Regions from separate parts of the Vagococcus sp. QWL-13 genome, predicted to be linked through region 2. Evidence: a T-box and tRNA genes for the amino acid it is inferred to sense, from the RefSeq annotation. Region 2 holds a T-box; the other holds one or more tRNA genes.

Region 1 (10,088 bases), 1.1 Mb from region 2:
AAAAGTTCTGACTGGTTAGAAGCTTGTGATAAGAGTCTCAATCAATCTAGTACTTTAAAGTTGCTCTTAAAAGGGATTCAACATGACTCAGCTTTTCCCATTGCTTATGATTATTTTTGAAAGAGATCGGAGGACGGAAATGACAATTCTGCTGGTGGAAGATGAAGAAAGTATCTCTAATTTGGTGGCAGTCTATTTAAAAAATGAAAATTATCCGGTAAACGTATGCCAAACCGGGAAAGAGGCGTTGAAGAAAATCAATGAAGAAGAAATTTCTCTCGCTATTTTGGATGTCATGCTGCCTGATATCAGCGGCTTTGAAATATGCCGGTATATTCGCGAAAAAGGGTTCACCTACCCAATCATCATGTTGACAGCTAAGGGAGAAGAATTAGATAAAATCACAGGATTGACGCTGGGGGCAGATGATTATGTAACCAAACCGTTCAAACCGCTGGAGTTAGTGGCAAGAGTAAAAGCACAGCTGCGCAGGGTGCATGCGTATAATCTTCAACCTGAGACGAAGCTGCTGACGGTGAAAGGGTTAGAAGTTGACACTGTGAAGCGAACGGTGACTCTGAATGGACAGCCGGTGAATTTAACGCCGAAGGAATATGATATTTTAGTTTTGCTTTTAGAAAATCGCGGTCACGTTGTCACAACAGAGACATTGTTTCAAGAAGTTTGGCGGGAAAAATACTTTGAGACTTCCAGCAATACCGTGATGGTCCACATTCGTCATTTGAGAGAAAAGTTGGAAGACACATCAGAACAGCGAGCCTATATTCAGACGGTTTGGGGAGTGGGGTATAAAATTGACGAATAAACTTTATAAGAAGATGCTCTACACCTTGTTGTTGATTACAGGTGGTTTTATAGCACTGATGATTCTAGTCAATCAAACATTCATCGGCAAGGCTCTCGGAAAATTGATGGATGAAATGCTTGTAAGCTATTCCTATGATGAGGCTGCCGGTATCGGCATGAGCGAGGTAGACTGGCCGCGTTTTAAAATGTTTTTTGTCGTGGTGACTATCCTCCTGCTTTTGCTTATCAGCGGGGCAACATTTTTGGTTATCCGCAATATGTTGAAAAAAGAACTGGGAGAGCTTGGTAAAGCGGTGCCCAAATTCATGAAAAATGAAGATGCAGATTTATTGGAAGATTATCCGGAACTAGGTTATCCCTTGGCAGAAGTCAGGAATGACTATCAACAGGCGGAGGAATTATACCGTAAAGAATCCCAGCGGACGAAAGACATGATTACCTATTTGGCCCATGACTTAAAAACACCTTTGGCATCTATGATCGGCTACTTGAACCTTCTGTGTGATATCCAAGATCTGCCGTTGGAAAAACGGGAAAAATATCTGACAATTGCTTTAGAAAAAGGGGATCGCCTGGAAGAATTGATTAACGAAATGTTTGATGTGGTTCGCTTTGACTTAGACAGCATGGGGCTTCACTTGGCAGAAATTCCTGTTCATTTTTTACTCAATCAGATGGCAGAGGAATTTTATCCGATGCTGCAAGAAAAACAGCAGAGAATCACTTTAGAAGTGGCAGAAGATTTAACGATGACCGCCGACCCCGAAAAAATTGCCCGAGTGATTAATAATCTTTTGAAAAATGCAGTCTATTACGGGAAAGCCGGCAGTGAAATCACAATAAGAGCTGAGCGATCTGATGACAATCGATTGACCATAAAGGTAAGTAACGAAGGAAAGACCATCCCGGCAAAAGAGCTGGAGATGATTTTTGAAAAATTTTATCGTTTGGACAAGTCCCGCAGTACTAAAAACGGCGGCGGCGGACTAGGTTTGGCCATCGCTAAAGAAATCATCCATGCCCATCAGGGGACCATTGTTGCTGAAAGTCAAAAGGGTTTGACAACATTTACCATTGAACTGCCATTTCTTAAGGAAACTTAAGAGTAATATAAGATTAATTTCACACATCGCCTGCTCTTTCTTGGTTAACTGGTAATTAAGAAGAGGAGGTTGTTTTTTATGAAAAAATTGATCGTCAGCCTTATTGTTTTGCTGGGGATGGCAAGTCTGCTGCTTGCTTTTCATAATCAATCAAAAAATGCAGTCTCATTGAGAGGGTTGACAAGTGAATCTGTCATTTTGACAGACTTTGAAACCGGAGAAGTTCTCGTGGAAAAAAAGTCTGACAAGAAAATTCAAATAGCTTCATTGACAAAGCTGATGACTGCTGTCTGTGTCATCGAATCCACGGAAAACTTCAACGATACAGTGATACTTTCTGAAGAAAATTTGAATCGACTGGCAATGGAAGGGATGGCTGTCTCAGGATTTTCTGCCAATGATGCAGTGACTGTCAACGATTTATTGTACGGCATGCTATTGCCGTCGGGGGCAGATGCAGCCGAAGCGTTGGCTTATTATGTGTCGGGCAGTATGGATGACTTTGTGGAGTTGATGAATAATAAAGCACAGGAGCTGGGGCTGAAGCGGACTCACTTTTCCAATGTGATAGGATATGACGACAAAGGAAATTACTCTACTGTGCAGGATATCGCAAGTTTATTGACATATGCACTGCAATACCCGCTGTTTAAAGAGATTTTTATGACCCAGCAAAAAATCTCCCAGCCGACTGTTTTTTCTCCAGAGGGTGTGCTTTTAGAAAGTACCATGATAAAGTCAGGAGAATATTTAGGGTTTGAGGGGGGAACAATCCTTGGCGGCAAAACAGGCTATACTCGCAAGGCCGGTTTATGCTTGGCGAGTATTGCAGACATTCATGGGCGATTATATCTTTTAGTCAATTGCCATGCAGATGGAAGTCCAAATACAGAGCCGGCTCACTTGATTGAAGCAAAAGAGATTTATCAAAGGCTTGCAATGAATGAACGAGAGTGATTTTTATAGATGCAATAACTAACTAATTTTAAAGAAAAGTGATGGGAGAATTAAAATTTTAGAGATTATTACATAAGCGAGTGTGCTTCCTTTGATATTTTAAATGCTCAATTTTTGTTTGCGGATAGACGTGGTGATAAATAAGCTCATTATAAATTTAAATTCATTTTAGTAGTGTCAAAGTTTCTTGACATTGCTATAATATAGGCTAATGTCAAGGAATCTTGATGGAAATTTAAGTGCAACTTTTATAAATTTATGAGTGAGGAGACAACAATGACTATCGGTGAAAAAATTAAACAGCAACGACAAAAACGAAAATTTACTCAGGAGGATGTAGCTGAAAAAATTCATGTTTCAAGGCAAACAATTTCCAGTTGGGAAAACTCCAAAAGTTTGCCTGATGTCACCAGTTTGATTTTATTAAGTGATATTTATGGTGTCTCTTTAGATGAATTAATAAAAGGAGATAGCATTATGATTGATAACATTAAGAAAAATGAACAGTTGGCCAGAGAAAGTATAGAGTTGAAAAGGAACAGGTTAGTCACGGGGATTTCTATAACGGGAGCCGTTGTAGCATATGTGGCAGAAAGTTTAACTTCAATAAATACTTACTCATTGGTTCCGATACTGTTGCTGATAGGATTATTAGCCAGTAGCATCCCAACACATCTTTTAACTGAACAAACTAAGGAAAACAAATTACGAATAAAATCTCTACTGATAAAAAAGGGAGTACTTATTTCTCTGGGGATTATTACCGGATTTATAGTCGCATTTATTTTCTCTAAGTGGTTTATATCGATTTAAACTAATCAAAGACACCCAACAAGGGATAGTTTACAGTCTATCCTTTGTTGGGTGTTATGATTTAGAATAAATTTTTTTCATTTAAAAACTAGGCGCAAAAAATATTTGCTCTTTTGTAGCAAAGAATGGAGCAAATAAGCGGGTGACGAGAATCGAACTCGCGACGACAGCTTGGGAAGCTGCAGTTTTACCACTAAACTACACCCGCATATAATAATGATTATAAAACTAAAAATATGATTTTTCAAGGAGATAATTTTATGTAAAATACTATATAATGTTTCACTGCACTCTTAGTGTTCAAACCTATATACTTTCTTGTAGAACTCAGCCACTCATCATGGAGGTATCAGGACTGCTCCGATCAATCGATTGGCTGACACGCTGTTAGGAAAGATACGAATAATCTTTTCTCTTCTGCGTACTTTTTGATTCAGTTGTTCAAGAAGGTTGGTACTTTTCAGTCGATGGTGTCCATTGCCGATATCTGCGTATTGAAATGCATCTTCAATGCCATCATCCAAGGTTTCACAAGCTTTTGTATGTTTCGTTTAATCGCTATAGCTGGCAACGATTCGATTTTTAGCGTCTCGCGCTGAGTTGATATTTGTCATCTTAAAGATGGCTTTAACCGCTTCTCGAAAAGGTTTTGAGTTTTTCTTTGGAATGGTCGTAAGGATATTCCTTAAGAAGTGTACTTGGGATCTCTGCCAACTTGAGTTAGTAAATGACTTACGAATCGCAGAGACGAATCCTTTATCCAGCGCATAAATAGTTGTTATTGTATTGATATTTTTTTAAGGCTACTATTATCTGGAGATTAATATTATAATAGACAATGTCAACATATAAAACAGTGGAGATGGCTGTTTTTTTGAGGTAATGAAAAAGGAGGAATAATCATGTCGCAGAAAGCGAAAATTTTAAGAAAATTGAGAGAAAATTATTTGTTTGCGGTGGTCAGAGGTCAGACCGAGGAAGATGGTTACAAGATTTCAGAAAGTTGTATTGCTGGTGGAATAAAAAATATCGAAGTCACTTACACAACTCCAGGAGCAAGTAAGGTTATCCAAAGGCTGTCAGAGACAGTTGAAGATCCGGCAGCGGTTATCGGGGCAGGAACGGTGTTAGATCCAGCGACAGCAAATGAAGCAATACTTTGCGGTGCAAAATTTGTGGTCAGTCCTCATTTTGACAGCAGTATAGCTAAAGTGTGTCATCGTTATGCAGTGCCTTATTTACCAGGATGCGGTTCGGTGACGGAAATCATCTCTGCTATGGAATCAGGTGTGGATGTTGTTAAATTATTCCCAGGCGGATTATTGGGCGCGAGCTTTATTAAAGATGTTCATGGTCCGTTGCCTTATGCGGCAATGATGCCTTCTGGGGGTGTTTCCTTGGATAATTTAGACCAGTGGATTAAAGCAGGTGCATGGGCGGTTGGCGTTGGCAGTGCTTTGACGACTGACTTGGAACAACTTGGTTTTGACAGTGTACTCGAAAAAGCAGCTGCATTTAGTGAAAAAGTCAAAAAGATCAGGCTTGAAATTAGCGATTTGTGACCGAGAGAATAATAATTGACATTGAGCGTTAAAGCAGCTCAAACAAGATATTTTAGCAAATAATATTTTAATTACAAGATAAGACAATCGTAAGTTGTTGAATAGTTTAAACTTTCAACTCCTTGCGATTGCTTTTTTCTAATAATGACTTATCAGTCTTTTTTAGTGATTAGAGGGAAAATGAATAATAACATACCTCCTTCTAACACTTGCTCTTTTCGGATATTTCCACTTGATATTTGTCCCTAAAACTCAGAAGTGTTAGAATTTAGAAAAGAGAGAGACCTTGAAAGGAGAGAGAATCTTGAGTAAAAGCCGTTTTTTAGAAATACCTAAGTTGGACAGCAGATTTCCTTTCCGGTGTTTTTCAGATCTGGGAGAGGTATTTGTCTACCCTCATTGGCATAAAGAAGTGGAAATCATCTATGTTGTTCGGGGACTGATAAAAATCGGTGTGGAAGACGAGTTGATTGAGTTGAAAGAAGGGGAAATCTATTATTTTGACAGCGGAGTTCCTCATTATTTTCTGGCTTCCCCTGAAAGCAAGCGCTTGGTTTACCAATTTGATTTAAGTGTATTCAGTAAAATTTTTTTAGACGGGCAATATGGGGAGACTGTACAGGAAGTATTTTTTAGACGGGAAAACTGGAGCAAAAACTGGCCACAAGAAACGGTGGAAAAGATGCGGTCAGTGTTAGAAGATCTTTACAATCAGTTTCAATTGCTGGACTCGGGAGGATTGTATCTGTTTTACTTTTATCTCCATCAGCTTCTGCTTTATTTCTACGGGGAGCTTCCAAAAAAAAGCAAACAGACCCGACAAGTAGTTTCCAATGAATCGTTGAGAAGCCAAGAGGTCATTCAAAAAATGGATGTAATTTTTTCGTATCTGGAAACTAATTATCAGGAAAAAATTACTTTGGAAAGTGTGGCACAAGAAGTGGGATTCAATCCCCAATACTTTTCCCGCTTTTTTAAAAAAAACACCGGCATTACTTTTATGGCATTTTTAACGGAATATCGTATCAATATTGCAAAATCGATTTTGAGTTCCGAAGATTTGCCGATGATCGATGTGGCGGAAAAAGCCGGGTTTAACAGTGTCAAGACCTTCCATCATGTCTTTAAAGAACACGTGGGTGTTTCACCGAAAAAATATCAGAAGTCAATATCCGGGAATTAGTGCCTAATCTTTGGGAAGAAATCCTTTTCATTTTTTTGTATAGTGGAGGTATCAGAACACATACGAAAGAATGGGGGATTTTTTTATGACGTTAAAAGTAGGAATCATTGGCTGCGGAGGCATCGCCAATGGGAAACATTTGCCGAGCTTGGCACAAGTGGCGGAAGTGGAACTTGTTGCTTTCTGCGATATTGTGTTGGAGCGGGCGGAAAAGGCTAAAAAAGAGTATGGCGGGAAAGAAGCCAAAGTTTATAAAAATTATCAGGAGTTATTAGAAGACGACACTATCGAAATCATTCATGTGTGTACGCCAAACTGTTCCCACGCAGAAATATCTATTGCCGCCATGGAAGCCGGCAAACATGTCATGTGTGAAAAACCGATGGCAAAAACAGCAGCAGAAGGGCGTGCGATGCTTGAAGCGTCGAAAAAAACCGGTAAGAAGCTGACCATAGGGTATCAAAACAGATTCCGGGGCGATTCGAAATATTTGCATGAAGTTTGTGCTGACGGGGAATTGGGGGATATTTATTTAGGCAAAGCAAAAGCAATCCGGAGACGAGCGGTGCCCACATGGGGAGTTTTTCTGGATGAAGAAGCCCAAGGGGGAGGTCCTTTGATTGACATTGGCACCCACGCACTGGATCTAACTCTGTGGATGATGGATAATTATAAACCAAAATATGTGGTAGGGAATACTTACCATAAGCTGTCCCAATCAGAAAATGCTGCTAATGCATGGGGACCTTGGGATCCTGAAAAATTCACAGTGGAAGATTCCGCTTTTGGTTTTATCACGATGGAGAACGGCGCAACGATTATTTTGGAATCAAGCTGGGCCATTAATATGAGAAAAGCCGGTGAAGCTCAGACCACCTTGTGCGGAACAAAAGGCGGTGCGGATATGGACGATGGTTTATACATCAACGGAGAAGACCGGGGACTGTTGTATGACAGAAAAGTTGAGCTGGAAACAGGCGGTGTGGATTTTTATGATGGGACAGACTCTGCTCCTGAACTATTAGAAGCACAGTCTTGGATTGATGCGGTGAAAAATGACACTGAGCCAGTGGTCAAACCGGAGGAAGCGTTAGTAGTGACGGAAATTCTGGAAGCAATCTACCGCTCAGCTGAAACTGGGAAACCTGTTTTCTTTGATTAAACCTTTCAGTAAATGCACCGGGACTATTTTTATAAGAAGAAAATCTAATCTGTTTTTTTAAAAAAGTATAGAAAGTAGGAATAAGAATGAAATTAGGTGTTTTCACGCCATTGTTTAATGAGTTATCTTTTGAAGAAATGATTGATGTTGTCTCAGCTGCTGGGTTGCAGACAGTGGAAATCGGTGTGGGCGGAAATCCAGGCAATGCCCATTGCGATATGGAGAAATTGCTGAATAGCGAAGCAGCCCGGGAAGACTATCTAGCTAAGTTGGCCGAGAAAGGTTTGTCTATCAGTGCGTTCAGCTGTCATAATAATCCGATTGCACCAAACCCAGTTGAAGCAGCCGAAGCGGACAAAATATTGCGAAATGCTATCAAGTTGGCTTCATTGATGAATGTGCCTGTGGTCAATACATTTTCAGGTGTGTCAGGAGGCAATGACACGGATACGCAAGTGAACTGGCCGGTGCTGCCATGGCCGACAGAGTACAGCGACAATTACAGCTACCAGTGGGAGAATAAATTAATTCCTTACTGGAAAGAAATCAACCAAGTGGCAACAGATGCCGGTGTGAAAATAGGAATCGAACTTCACGGAGGATTCTTATGCCACACACCTTACACTATGTTGAAGTTGCGAGAAGCTACGGGACCAGCAATTGGTTGTAATCTTGACCCAAGCCATTTGTGGTGGCAAGGTATCGATCCTGTAGCAGCAATTAAAATATTAGGGAAAGCTGGGGCGATTCATCATTTCCATGCCAAGGACACCTATCTAGACCAAGACAATATCAATATGTACGGATTGACGGACATGCAACCTTACAGCAATGTGCAGACACGTGCTTGGACATTCCGTTCGGTAGGTTGCGGTCACAGCATGGGCGAATGGTCTGATATCATTAGTGCCTTGAGAACTTACGGCTATGATTACGTGTTAAGTATCGAGCATGAAGATCCTTTAATGTCAATTGACGAAGGATTCCAGCGGGCAGTCACAAATTTACAGTCAATCACGATTAAAGACGAATCATCAGACATGTGGTGGGCATAGAGTTAGGAGAATAGAGTCAATGAAGAAATTAAACTTTGTCATTATTGGCTTCGGCGGTATGGGAAGCTACCATGCACGGGATTTGATTGGAAAAAATGATTTCGTGACAACTTATGGCGTTTACGATATTGCCGAAGACAAGCAAAATAGTGCTGCAGAAGAAAAGTTTAAAACCTACCGTAGTTATGAAGACGTTTTGGCAGATGAGGCAGTGGATGTAGTGCTGATTGCTACGCCCAATGACAGTCACAAAAGTTTAGCGGTTCGGGCATTGGAAGCCGGCAAGCATGTGGTTTGCGAAAAGCCTGTAACGATGGACGTAAAAGAATTTGATGACATCATGGAGGTAGCGGAAGCAACTGAAAAAGTGTTTATGGTGCACCAGAACCGTCGTTGGGACGAAGATTTTTTGATTATCCGCGAATTGTACCGCAATCGCCAGATAGGCGAACTTTTCCAAATTGAATCCCGCGTCCACGGTGCTAATGGTATCCCGGGTGATTGGCGTCATCTGAAAAAATACGGAGGGGGCATGGTATTGGATTGGGGCGTTCATTTGCTTGATCAAATGCTGTTTATGGTGGGCAGTCCAGTGGCCTCTGTCTATGCGGAATTGAGTTATGTGCTTGGAGATGAAGTTGATGACGGGTTTGTCGCTCATCTTACCTTTGCCAACGGGGTGAAAGCACAGGTCGAAGTAGGAACCAGCAATTTTATCAAACTTCCCCGCTGGTATGTCAAAGGCCTCAAAGGCACAGGCATTGTTTATGATTGGGACTTATCGGGAGAATTGGTGATGCAAAAAGAAGCCACTGAAAAGGTGGCACCTACGCCTATCCGGGCCGGACAAGGGTTGACTAAAACGATGGCTCCTCCATCTGAAGAGATGATTGTAAGGGACACATTGCCGGCAGGAAAAGCCGACTTTCCAGAGTTTTACGAAAACTTTTATCATGTGGTTGCCGGGGAGCAAGAACCCGTAGTGAAAAATGAAGAAGTGCGTGACGTGCTGGTGCTGATCGAAAAGATTTTTGAATCGGCAGAAAAGAACCAAGTGTATCATTTTGAAGGATAGCCTTTAAACTTTTATTTTATACGAAAATATCCCTCCTGAATTTTCAGGCGGGATATTTTTTTGATAAAGACACGCTGCTATACGGATAGGCCCAAAACGAAAAGTTTTGAAAGTTTTCTTTAGCAGGGGAAGGTTATCCATCACGATTTTGCTTTGCTGGTGCCTCGCAAAGCGACAATCACTGCTAAGATCAGAAAAATGAGAGAGACCATCCAGTTTTCCCCAACTAGAAATGATCTGGCTGCATTGAAAATAAAAATAACAGCTACAATCCAATTGACATACTTAGTGATAAATTTCATTTTAAATTCCTCCTTTAAATGAAGTTTATAGTATAATTATAAAAGTGG
Region 2 (10,088 bases):
GAGAGCGTAGTTGTTTTCGTTTTTTAGCGCAGTCAGAGGTCTCAATTTCTTGAGTCAAATTTTCTACACTTGTTTCTAATGCCGTGATGATTTTTGAAAACTCTTTGTCTGAAAGGTCTTTGTCTTCATCACAAATAGAAGGAATGATGGTTTCCTTCACGAGTTGTTGATAAATCTCTTTTGATTTCTCTGTCAACTTAGCTTCATACTTTTCAATGCTTTTTTTCCAGACAAATGTGTATTTATTGGCATTGGCTTCTAACTTAGTACCGTCAATAAAGATGGCATCTGTTTCGATAAGATTCTGGGAAACCAAAAGGTTTCGGAATTGAATAAAGCATTCTTCTAATAACACTTGCATCTGAGGATGTACACGAAACCGATTAATCGTTCTAAAATTGGGTTGCTGGGATTGTGTCAGCCAGCGAGCGCGAATACTGTCTTTAGCTAGCGCTTCAATTCTTCTGCCAGAAAAAACAGACTGCGTGTAACCGCACAAAATCAACTTCAACATCATTTTAGGATGATAAGAGGTTGCACCCATCTGATGGTCAAAAACCGAGAAGGCTTTTTCTGGCATGCTTTCTACAAGTTCATTGATTGCAAAAGCGATGTCACCCTTTTCCAAATAAATTTCTAAATCTAGTGATAAAGTGACTTGATTCATGTTATAATCTTTGTACATAGATAGCACTCCCTTTTGGTTATGGTTGGTACTTTAATTATACAAGGAAGTGCTATTTTTATCGCTAAAAAAAGGAACAAAATCATAAAAAGATTTCGTTCCTTTTTGCATTGAATGAGGACTTATGGGTCAACCTCTTTGGGTCTTAGGGTTATTTCATTAGTCCAATGTTGCGATAAATTCAACTTCCACACAAACATCTTTTGGTAATCTGGCCACTTCCACGCAGGAGCGGGCAGGAACTTTTCCCTCAGAAAAATAATTGCCGTAAATCTCATTAAAGGCGACAAAATCATTCATATCACTTAAAAAACAAGTGGTTTTTACGATTTGATCGAATGTCAGCTGTTCTGATGCCAAAATCCCCTTGATATTTTCCATTACCCGGACAGTTTGTTCTTTGATTTCCGTCCCTACCACTTCTCCTGTCTCAGGATGAAGGGGAATCTGACCAGAAGAAAACAATAAATTTCCAATGATTTTCCCTTGAGCGTAAGGTCCGATTGCTTGAGGGGCTGCCGCAGTTTCTACATTTTTCATATTAGCTCACTCCTAATTTTTTATTGTTAATAAATCAATACTTGCAAATGCCGAAGCCAAATCTGAAATCAATTTCAATTGTCTCAGACGGTTATTTCTTTTGCCTTCGTCGTCAGCCATCACCATGGTGCTGTCAAAATATTTTTCGATCAAAGGTGCCAAATCTTTAAGCGCAAAGTAAATGTCTTCCGGCTCGTGTTCTTTAGCAGTCGTAATCAACTGCTCCACAGCGTGAAACAGTTGTTTTTCCTCTTCATTTTCAAATAAATCTTCATCAACTGGTACATGGATGTCTTCACGAAGCATTTCCTCACCTTTTTTAGCTAAGTTAGTGACCCGGCCCAGAGCTTCCATCGCACTCTTGAAGTCACTGTCTTGCTGATGTTTTTTCAAAATCCGGGCTGCTTCGATCATTTTTATCAAATTACTTTGCTTCGCATTAGTGACTGCCTCAATCACATCGTAACGGACGTCATGACCTGACAAAAATTGTTTGAGACGGGCTTTCATAAAGTCAAAAACTTTTTGACCGTCAGTGGATAAGTGAACACCGAATTTATCCGGATTATCATTGATCATCTCAGCCATTTTTTCTTGGATTCGTAAAATCGGATAATCCCAATCTTTATCTTCGACGATACGTATGATGCCATAAGTCTGACGGCGTAAAGCGTAAGGGTCATTGGAACCGGTCGGCACCATGCCTGCATTGAAGAAAGTCGTTACCGTATCCAGTTTGTCCGCCACAGCCAAAACAGCACCTACATTGGAAACAGGCAAGTCTCCTTCACTTGAAGTTGGCAAATAGTGTTCACGGATTGCCTGTGCAACAGCTGCAGATTCTCCCTTCAACAGTGCATATTTTTCTCCCATCACGCCTTGCAGTTCAGGAAACTCTCCCACCATATTGGTCATCAAATCAAATTTATAAATAGCTGCTGCCCGGTCCAAGTCCTTCAACTCTTCTGCAGTCAATCCCACTTGTTCCCCAATGAGTTGGGCAATACTTCCTACACGCTGCATTTTTTCATAAATAGAGCCGATTTTCTCATGGAAAGTGACCTTCTTTAAGCGTTTGACATACTCTTCGATGGACACTTGCTGGTCTTCTTCATAGAAGAACACCGCATCTTCCAAACGGGCCACTAAAACTTTTTCATTGCCGCTGACCACATTTCCTAAGTAGCGTTCATCTCCATTGCGAACACCGATAAAGTGGGGTAATAATTTTCCATCGTTGTCTCGGACTTCAAAATAACGCTGGTGTTCTTTCATAGAAATAATAAGTGCTTCCTCTGGAATATCCAAATATTTTTCAGCAAAATTCCCGGCAAAAGCTGTCGGGTATTCCACAAGATTGGTGACTTCCTCAAGAAGTTTTTCATCCAGAGTAATCAGCCATTGATTTTTTTCGGCAATCCCCGCGATCTGCTCACGAATCATCATTTTTCTCTCAGCAGCATCAGCAATCACGAATTGTTCTTTTAATTTATCTTCATAGTCCTTCCCGTGCTCAATGATTGTCTCTGTGCCTAAGAATCGGTGACCGCGGGAAACATTGCCGCTGTCCACATTTAAAAACTGCAACGGGATTATTTGGTCGTCCAGAAGACTGACAATCCAATGCACGGGACGGATAAACTCCATATCAAAATTTCCCCAGTGCATCGTCACAGGAAAATGCAGATCTTTTAAAATATCCAAGACAGAAATCAGAACTTTCTCCGCAGATTCTCCGCGAATAAATTTGTCGGCATGGACATAGTCGACTCCTTTGATTTCTTTCATATATAATTCATCTACGGAAACCCCTTGACCGCGGGCAAATCCTTCTGCCGCTTTAGTCCAGTTGCCTTGGTCATCCACAGCAATTTTTTTGGCAGGTCCTTTGGCATTTTCTTCAACATCCGTTTGCTTTTCAGCTAAATTGATGACTTTCAACGCCAGTCTTCTTGGGGTTGAATAGGTTTCGATACTGTCATAAGATAGGCGGTTATCTTTCAGAAAAGCAGCCATGGCTTCTTTAAGTTGGTTAATCGAAGAAGTCACGACCCGTGCAGGCATTTCTTCCAAACCGATTTCTAATAAAAATGTTTTTGTCATCTTATGCTCTCTCCTTTTCCTCTTGTAAAACACCTTCTGACAACAGAGGGAAACCTAATTTTCTTCTTTCTTCAACAAATGCTTTTGCCAATTCTCTGGCCATCTTGCGGATACGGGCCAAATAACCTGCACGCTCCGTCACAGAAACAGCTCCTCTGGCATCCAGCAGATTGAAGGTATGGCTGCATTTTAAAACATAGTCATAAGCCGGATGGACCAGTCCCAGTTCGATACACCGCTGGGCTTCACGTTGGTACATCTCAAATAACGTCAACAACATTTCCTGACTGCTTTCTTCAAAAGAATATTTAGAATGTTCATATTCCGGTTCTACAAAAATTTCTCCGTACTTCACACCGTGGGTCCATTCCAAATCGTAGACACTTTCAACTTCTTGAATATATGAAGCCAAACGCTCAATACCATAAGTCAGCTCCACAGTGACAGGTTTGCATTCCAACCCGCCCGCTTGCTGGAAGTAAGTGAATTGTGTGATTTCCATCCCGTCCAGCCAAACTTCCCATCCTAAACCGGCGCATCCCATAGAAGGATTTTCCCAGTTATCTTCAACGAAACGAATGTCATGCTTCAACGGGTCTATCCCTAATTTACGCAAACTATCCAAATACATTTCCTGAATATTGTCCGGCGAAGGTTTCATCACCACTTGAAATTGATGGTGCTGATACAAACGGTTCGGATTTTTACCATAACGTCCGTCAGCCGGACGGCGTGAAGGCTCTACATAAGCCGCATTCCAAGGCTCCGGTCCGATTGCCCTAAGAAAGGTGTAAGGACTCATAGTCCCTGCTCCTTTTTCTGTGTCATAGGCCTGCATCAGCAAACATCCTTGGTCGGACCAAAAATTTTGCAAGGTTAAAATCATTTCTTGAATCGTTAATCCCTTAGTCATAAAAAATCTCCTCCCAGTAATTGAAATCCTTGTTTCCGATAACCAGAGATCGGAAATAAACAATAACTTTATGCTCCATAAAAAAATAAAAAATCCCTATGCTTAACAATTCTGTCAAGCATAGGGACGAAATATTCGCGGTTCCACCCTACTTCCAAGGATTAAAAACTTGGCTCTTAATTTTGCTGCTCGGAAGCGCCCTTCAATCAATTTTCTTAACCAGCTTCCACCATTGCCAGTCTCTCTAGAAAGAAAAATAATTTACTCCTCTTCTTCAACGCACCATTATTACATTTCTCTTATAATAGCCTTTAAAGGCCTCTTTTGTCAAATGTTTTTTAATTACTCACGGCGACTATCGGATACATCCACACCTAAACATAAAAAAGGAAATCAATCTCGGTTTTCGTCAGCCTTTCTATCATTGGAGACTTCTGAACCTGCTTCATTCTTCTCTGTCTCCGTCGGGTAATTATTTCCATCCTTCTCCTTAGGACTTTTTAAAATATCCTGCCAACCGGCCATCTTATCAATAAACTGTTTGCTTTTCAAAGAAACACCGACAAACTCTTCGTACAGTGCATCTATCATCTCCCGCAATTCTTTTTTCGTTTGCTCTGAAACACTGATACTGTTTATTTGCTCCAAAGTAATACTGGCAAACATCCGGATAAAATGAACTGCACGGGGAGAACCGTGATAGCGTCGAGGGTCTTTATAAAAATGTTCTTCACAAAGAACACCGTGATAAGCGGAGGAAAAATCAAATTTCCCTTGAGTTTTGCCACAAATCCGGCAATGAAGCCAATCAAAATCCAAGCCGAAACGTTCTAAAATTTGAATTTCCAAAATATTTGTCAAAATTTGCGGATCTTTTCCCTCGTCCATCAGCTGCAATAAATTTCTGGTAAAGCCATAAAGAGCCGGATCATAGACCCCATCATCAATTGCCGCATCCACTAAATTCAGTAAATAAGTGGCATAGGCACTGATGAAAATATCTTGCTGGATATTTTTAAACCCCGTCACTTCTTTTGCATCATTTAAAAAAGACAGCCCTTCCTCATTTATTTTACCTACATAGACGGCTTCTGTAAAAGGTTGTACGGCAACGGTTAAAGGATTATTTTTTCTTGTGGCATTGCGCATGAAAAACATCCGCTTGCCATATTTTTCGGTAAATATCTTAACTAGTTTGTCTCTTTCACGATGGTTTCTCGCAAACAAAATCAAACCTTTCGTTTCATTGCTTTGTAACAATGCCTTATCTCCTTTCACTTAGATGCCGGGCAATTTTTTTGCCGCTAAAAATTTGAAGGTATTTGATCCAAAAGAACAAAAAGGATTATTAACTTCCGCTAATAATCCATGTCCCTATAGCCTAAATCTCTAAGATGTCTTTGCTTGTCCCGCCAATTTTTTTCTACTTTGACCCAAGTTTCCAAGTAAACTTTGTTTCCCAAGAGATTTTCAATATCTTTACGTGCCCTGATGCCGATATCCTTCATCATTTTGCCGCCTTTGCCAATCAGTATCCCTTTTTGAGTCGGCCGTTCTACGACAATCGTTGCCATAATATGAATTTTATCATTTTCATCTCTTTCCATATTGTCTATGACGACAGCAACGGAATGGGGTACTTCCTCATGGGTTAACTGTAAAACTTTTTCACGGATTAATTCAGAAACGATAAAGTATTCCGGATGATCTGTAATCTGTTCTGAAGGATAGTACTGGGGACCTTCTTCCAGATAACCGGTCAACACATCAAGCAGATTTTCCACATTGTTTCCTTCGGTGGCAGAAATGGGAACTACCTCTGCAAAATCCATCTGCTCCCGATAATCCTCAATCATAGGCAGCAAATCGTCAGGATGAACAGTATCTATTTTATTGATTATCAAAAAGACTGGTGCTGATTGTTTTTTCAACCGTTCGATAATAAAATTATCCCCCGGTCCCCGTTTTTGGTCTGCACTCACCATGAAAAGCACAGCGTCTACTTCCCGCAGTGCACTGTAGGCAGATTCCACCATAAAATCACCCAGTTTATGCTTAGGTTTATGAATTCCCGGTGTATCAATGAATACGATTTGGCTTTCTTCCGTCGTATAGACACCTTGGATTTTGTTTCGCGTGGTTTGAGCTTTATCACTCATGATTGCAATTTTTTGACCGATCACACGATTGAGCAAAGTGGATTTACCCACATTAGGCCGACCGATGATTGCCACAAAACCTGAACGAAATGGTCTAGTCATTTAAGGTCCTCTTTCTTTTATAAAAATTTTTGTAACAGAAGCATCACTTTCGGCAAAAATATAATCCCTGCAATCAGCACCGCAAAACATGCATTTAGAAACACTATGGCGGCACCAATGTCTTTAACCTTTTTACCGATGGGATGATACGTTTTTTCGGTAATCATATCTACTAAATTTTCAGCCACAGTATTCAACAGTTCCATCGTGATGACGAGAAAAATCGCCAGAAGGATCCACAGCCATTCAAAGCGGTTCAGTTTGAAAAAAATGCCTGCCAAAACAGCTAAGATTCCCAGCATGCATTGGAATCTTAAGTTTCTTTCTTCGCAAAAGGCAACCTTCAAACCTGCCAACGCACACTTCAAAGAACGATAAAATTTTTTATTCTTTTCAACACTGTATTTATTCTCTTTCAAGTCCATACGCATCTAATATCTTTCCTTGTAAACTGAACATCTCGGTTTCTTCTTCCTTAGTCATGTGATCATAACCATTAAGATGTAAAAAACCATGGACAACTAAAAAACCTAACTCCCTCTCGAAGGAGTGCCCGTAATCGGCTGCCTGTTCCTGAGCTTTCTCTACCGAAACAAGAATATCCCCCAGATTTCTCGGGATCCCCATCTGTTCAAACAACTCCGGTGAAATGTCCTCCTCATCTTCGATCGCAAAACTGATAACATCCGTCGGAACATCTTTTCCGCGATACTCCCGGTTGAAAGTCTGAATCTTCTCATTAGACATAAATGTGACAGACATCTCGGTATCATCTGCCAACTTAAGATAGTCTCCTGTAAAATTCAGCAGCGACGTGATTTCTGACAACTGTAGCTCTGTAAGTTTTTCCGTTTGATCATTGATTGTAATTTCCATTATTGATTACTTTCCTCAATTTTCTTTTTCATTTTTGGATATTCGATTCTCGAATGATAGGCACTGCATAATCCGTTGATGATTGATTTCTCAATTAAGCGGATTTCCCCCAAAGTCAAACCTGATTCATCCAGTTGATGATCCTTGATTCTTTTTTCAACCAAATCATGGACAAACTCATGGATGGCTGCATTGGTCGGCTGGTTCATCGCCCGGACGGCTGCTTCGCAAGTGTCAGCCAAGTTAACCACTGCCGCTTCTTTAGTTTGGGGCTTCGGTCCGGGATATCTGAAATCTTCTTCCTTGACAGTGTCGTCTCTTTCATAAGCTTTAATGTAGAAAAAAGTCATCAACGTCGTCCCATGATGTTGCTCACAAATATCAACAATCATCTTAGGCATTTTTTGTTTTTTTAAAATCTTGACTCCTTCTGTCACATGAGAAAAGATGATTTCTTTACTGTCTTCCGGCAGAAGAAAATTATGTGGGTTTTCTGCACCAAAAGGCAGATTTTCTACGAAGAAATTCGCATGTTTCAGTTTCCCGATATCATGATAATAACAGGCAACGCGCGTAATCAGCGACCGTCCGCCGATTGCAGCCACCGCATTGGAACTAAGGCTGGCCACCATCATGCTGTGGTGGTAAGTGCCGGGAGCTTCTTCCAGCAAACGTTTCAACAAAGGATGGTTGGGATTACTTAATTCATTCAACACAATCATACTGTCATCATTTAATAACAATTCGATATAAGGATGCAGTCCGATAGATAAAACATAGGTAAACAGACTGCCAATCAGCATACAGAGTATCGCTGACACAGTTTTTCTATCTCCAAAATCCATCCCCTGATAGGTGGAGATAACGATGGTAAATGCCAAAGGAATGACAATCAGCAAGATAAGTGCTTTACCAAGCTGCCTTCCGATACGCTCCTGTTTTATCAAAGAAGCCATCAGTCCTGAAAAAAGATAGGACATCAATAAGGAAATCAGCGTACTGGTTCCGCCTAAATCATAAAAAACGAAGACCGAAAAGGCGACTTGAAACAATGCCGCTAAAATACTGGCCTTTCGACTAATAAATAAATTCAGAACCAGTGGTGTGAACGCTGCTGGAAATAGTAAAGAAATGTAGGGCATGCTCTCTGTTTGAAACAGCGCGACAGATTTCATGAATAATATGCTTAGAGTCATCATAAATACATAAAAGTTAATAAACCTGAATTGAAATTCTTTGGATGTTTCTCTCAAAACCAGCCAGACAAGAAGAACCAATTGAATCAAAATCAGCATGATCATTGCCACGTAAGGGAAAATGGTACTGTTCTTGTCGGTCATCCCCAGCAATTCCAATTTTTTGATTGCCCGGGAATCAATCTGGGCACCTTCACGGACAATCACTTCTCCGTGATAAATCATCACTGGATTCACAGCCTCTTTTGCTGCTTCCTTCGCTGCAAGAGTCGCTTTTTCGTCGTAAACTTCATTCACGACGACGACCTTATCGATTAGAGCTTCCGCTAAGTTTTTGCCGTCATCGGAAAGCGATGAAGCATTGATGCTGTCTTTAGCTGATTCACGATGTTGATCTAAATTGTTGTCGCGGATTCTTTCGCCCATGGTTTTTTCAACAATTTTTATCATTTCGTTTTTTAATAAGTTGAACTGGTCTTCAGGCAACTCAAAAACATCCTGATAAAAACTCATGGAGATATCCTGAAAGAAATTAATATCATCACTGTCAATTTTTTCAAGACGGCCTTTCAGATTAGCCACCTTATCTTCAACAGTCGGCACTTCAACGGCATTGCGGTCTTTAGCTCTTTCCAACTCTGCCTGATATTTTTCCTGCAGTTCTTTTTTTGTTGCTTCCACATAAGAAAACAACTGCATGGTTAACTCCACACGATGTTTAGCAATCGAATCGTCAAAACTGTAGGTGGGAGTCACAGCTTCGGCCGCAAGTTTCCTTCTCTCTTCTGTTTCTTCTTTATTCTCGATAGTTTTATTGGCACGAATCGTTTCTTCGGCCAATTTTCCTTCTCTAAGATCTCTATTTGTCTGTTTCACACTTCCAGACATCATCAAGCCAAGGATAAGCGCAAAAAGAACGGTAATAATGATGATATATCGTTTGCCGAACTTATCAATCAGACTTTTAAAATCAAATTTCATTTGCGGTTACTCCTTCTTCAGCCTTTGTCAGCCGACGTCTTTATCATAAGCATCAATGATTTCAGCAACAACCGGATGACGTACTACATCTGATGACCCAAAGGTGACAAAACCAATTCTTTTGATATGCTGCAATTTTTTTTGAGCATCTACCAGACCGCTGACGACCCCTCTAGGTAAATCAATCTGAGAGATGTCCCCGTTAACGATCATTTTAGAACTAAAACCTAAACGAGTTAAAAACATTTTCATCTGTGCGATAGTGGTATTTTGTGCTTCATCCAATATCACGAAAGCATCATCCAAGGTCCGGCCTCTCATATAGGCAAGGGGGGCAATTTCAATCACGCCTCTTTCCATCAATCGGTTGGTATGCTCCACACCAAAAACTGTATAAAGGGCATCATAAACCGGCCGCAAATAAGGATCGACTTTTTCTTTTAAATCGCCGGGCAGGAAACCGAGATTTTCACCAGCTTCCACCGCAGGCCGGGTCAAGACAATTTTTTGCACTTCTCCCTTTCTCAAAGCTG

The links. A T-box is a leader RNA that pairs with one kind of tRNA and senses whether it is charged. The one in region 2 lies ahead of glyQ (glycine--tRNA ligase subunit alpha), so its partner is inferred to be a tRNA-Gly.
Region 1: it has a tRNA-Gly gene. The T-box ahead of glyQ (glycine--tRNA ligase subunit alpha) is inferred to sense a tRNA for this amino acid. The anticodon was not compared.

Annotation. Positions count from the first base shown of each region.
Region 1 is NZ_CM178746.1:273,471-283,558, forward strand. Features, by position in the region: gene AC4PHI_RS01420 (response regulator transcription factor) at 140-826, shown strand; gene AC4PHI_RS01425 (ATP-binding protein) at 816-1,931, shown strand; gene AC4PHI_RS01430 (D-alanyl-D-alanine carboxypeptidase family protein) at 2,010-2,888, shown strand; gene AC4PHI_RS01435 (helix-turn-helix domain-containing protein) at 3,165-3,701, shown strand; tRNA gene AC4PHI_RS01440 (tRNA-Gly) at 3,839-3,909, opposite strand; partial or broken gene AC4PHI_RS01445 (transposase) at 3,946-4,459, opposite strand; gene AC4PHI_RS01450 (bifunctional 2-keto-4-hydroxyglutarate aldolase/2-keto-3-deoxy-6-phosphogluconate aldolase) at 4,604-5,263, shown strand; gene AC4PHI_RS01455 (AraC family transcriptional regulator) at 5,568-6,446, shown strand; gene AC4PHI_RS01460 (Gfo/Idh/MocA family protein) at 6,532-7,608, shown strand; gene AC4PHI_RS01465 (sugar phosphate isomerase/epimerase family protein) at 7,695-8,663, shown strand; gene AC4PHI_RS01470 (Gfo/Idh/MocA family protein) at 8,683-9,738, shown strand; gene AC4PHI_RS01475 (hypothetical protein) at 9,879-10,040, opposite strand.
Region 2 is NZ_CM178746.1:1,333,967-1,344,054, reverse strand. Features, by position in the region: gene AC4PHI_RS06220 (IS1182 family transposase) at 1-685, opposite strand, end outside; gene AC4PHI_RS06215 (RidA family protein) at 845-1,225, opposite strand; gene glyS (glycine--tRNA ligase subunit beta) at 1,238-3,328, opposite strand; gene glyQ (glycine--tRNA ligase subunit alpha) at 3,330-4,241, opposite strand; T-box leader at 4,361-4,528, opposite strand; gene recO (DNA repair protein RecO) at 4,635-5,501, opposite strand; gene era (GTPase Era) at 5,600-6,502, opposite strand; gene AC4PHI_RS06190 (diacylglycerol kinase family protein) at 6,520-6,933, opposite strand; gene ybeY (rRNA maturation RNase YbeY) at 6,908-7,378, opposite strand; gene AC4PHI_RS06180 (HD family phosphohydrolase) at 7,378-9,555, opposite strand; gene AC4PHI_RS06175 (PhoH family protein) at 9,583-10,088, opposite strand, start outside.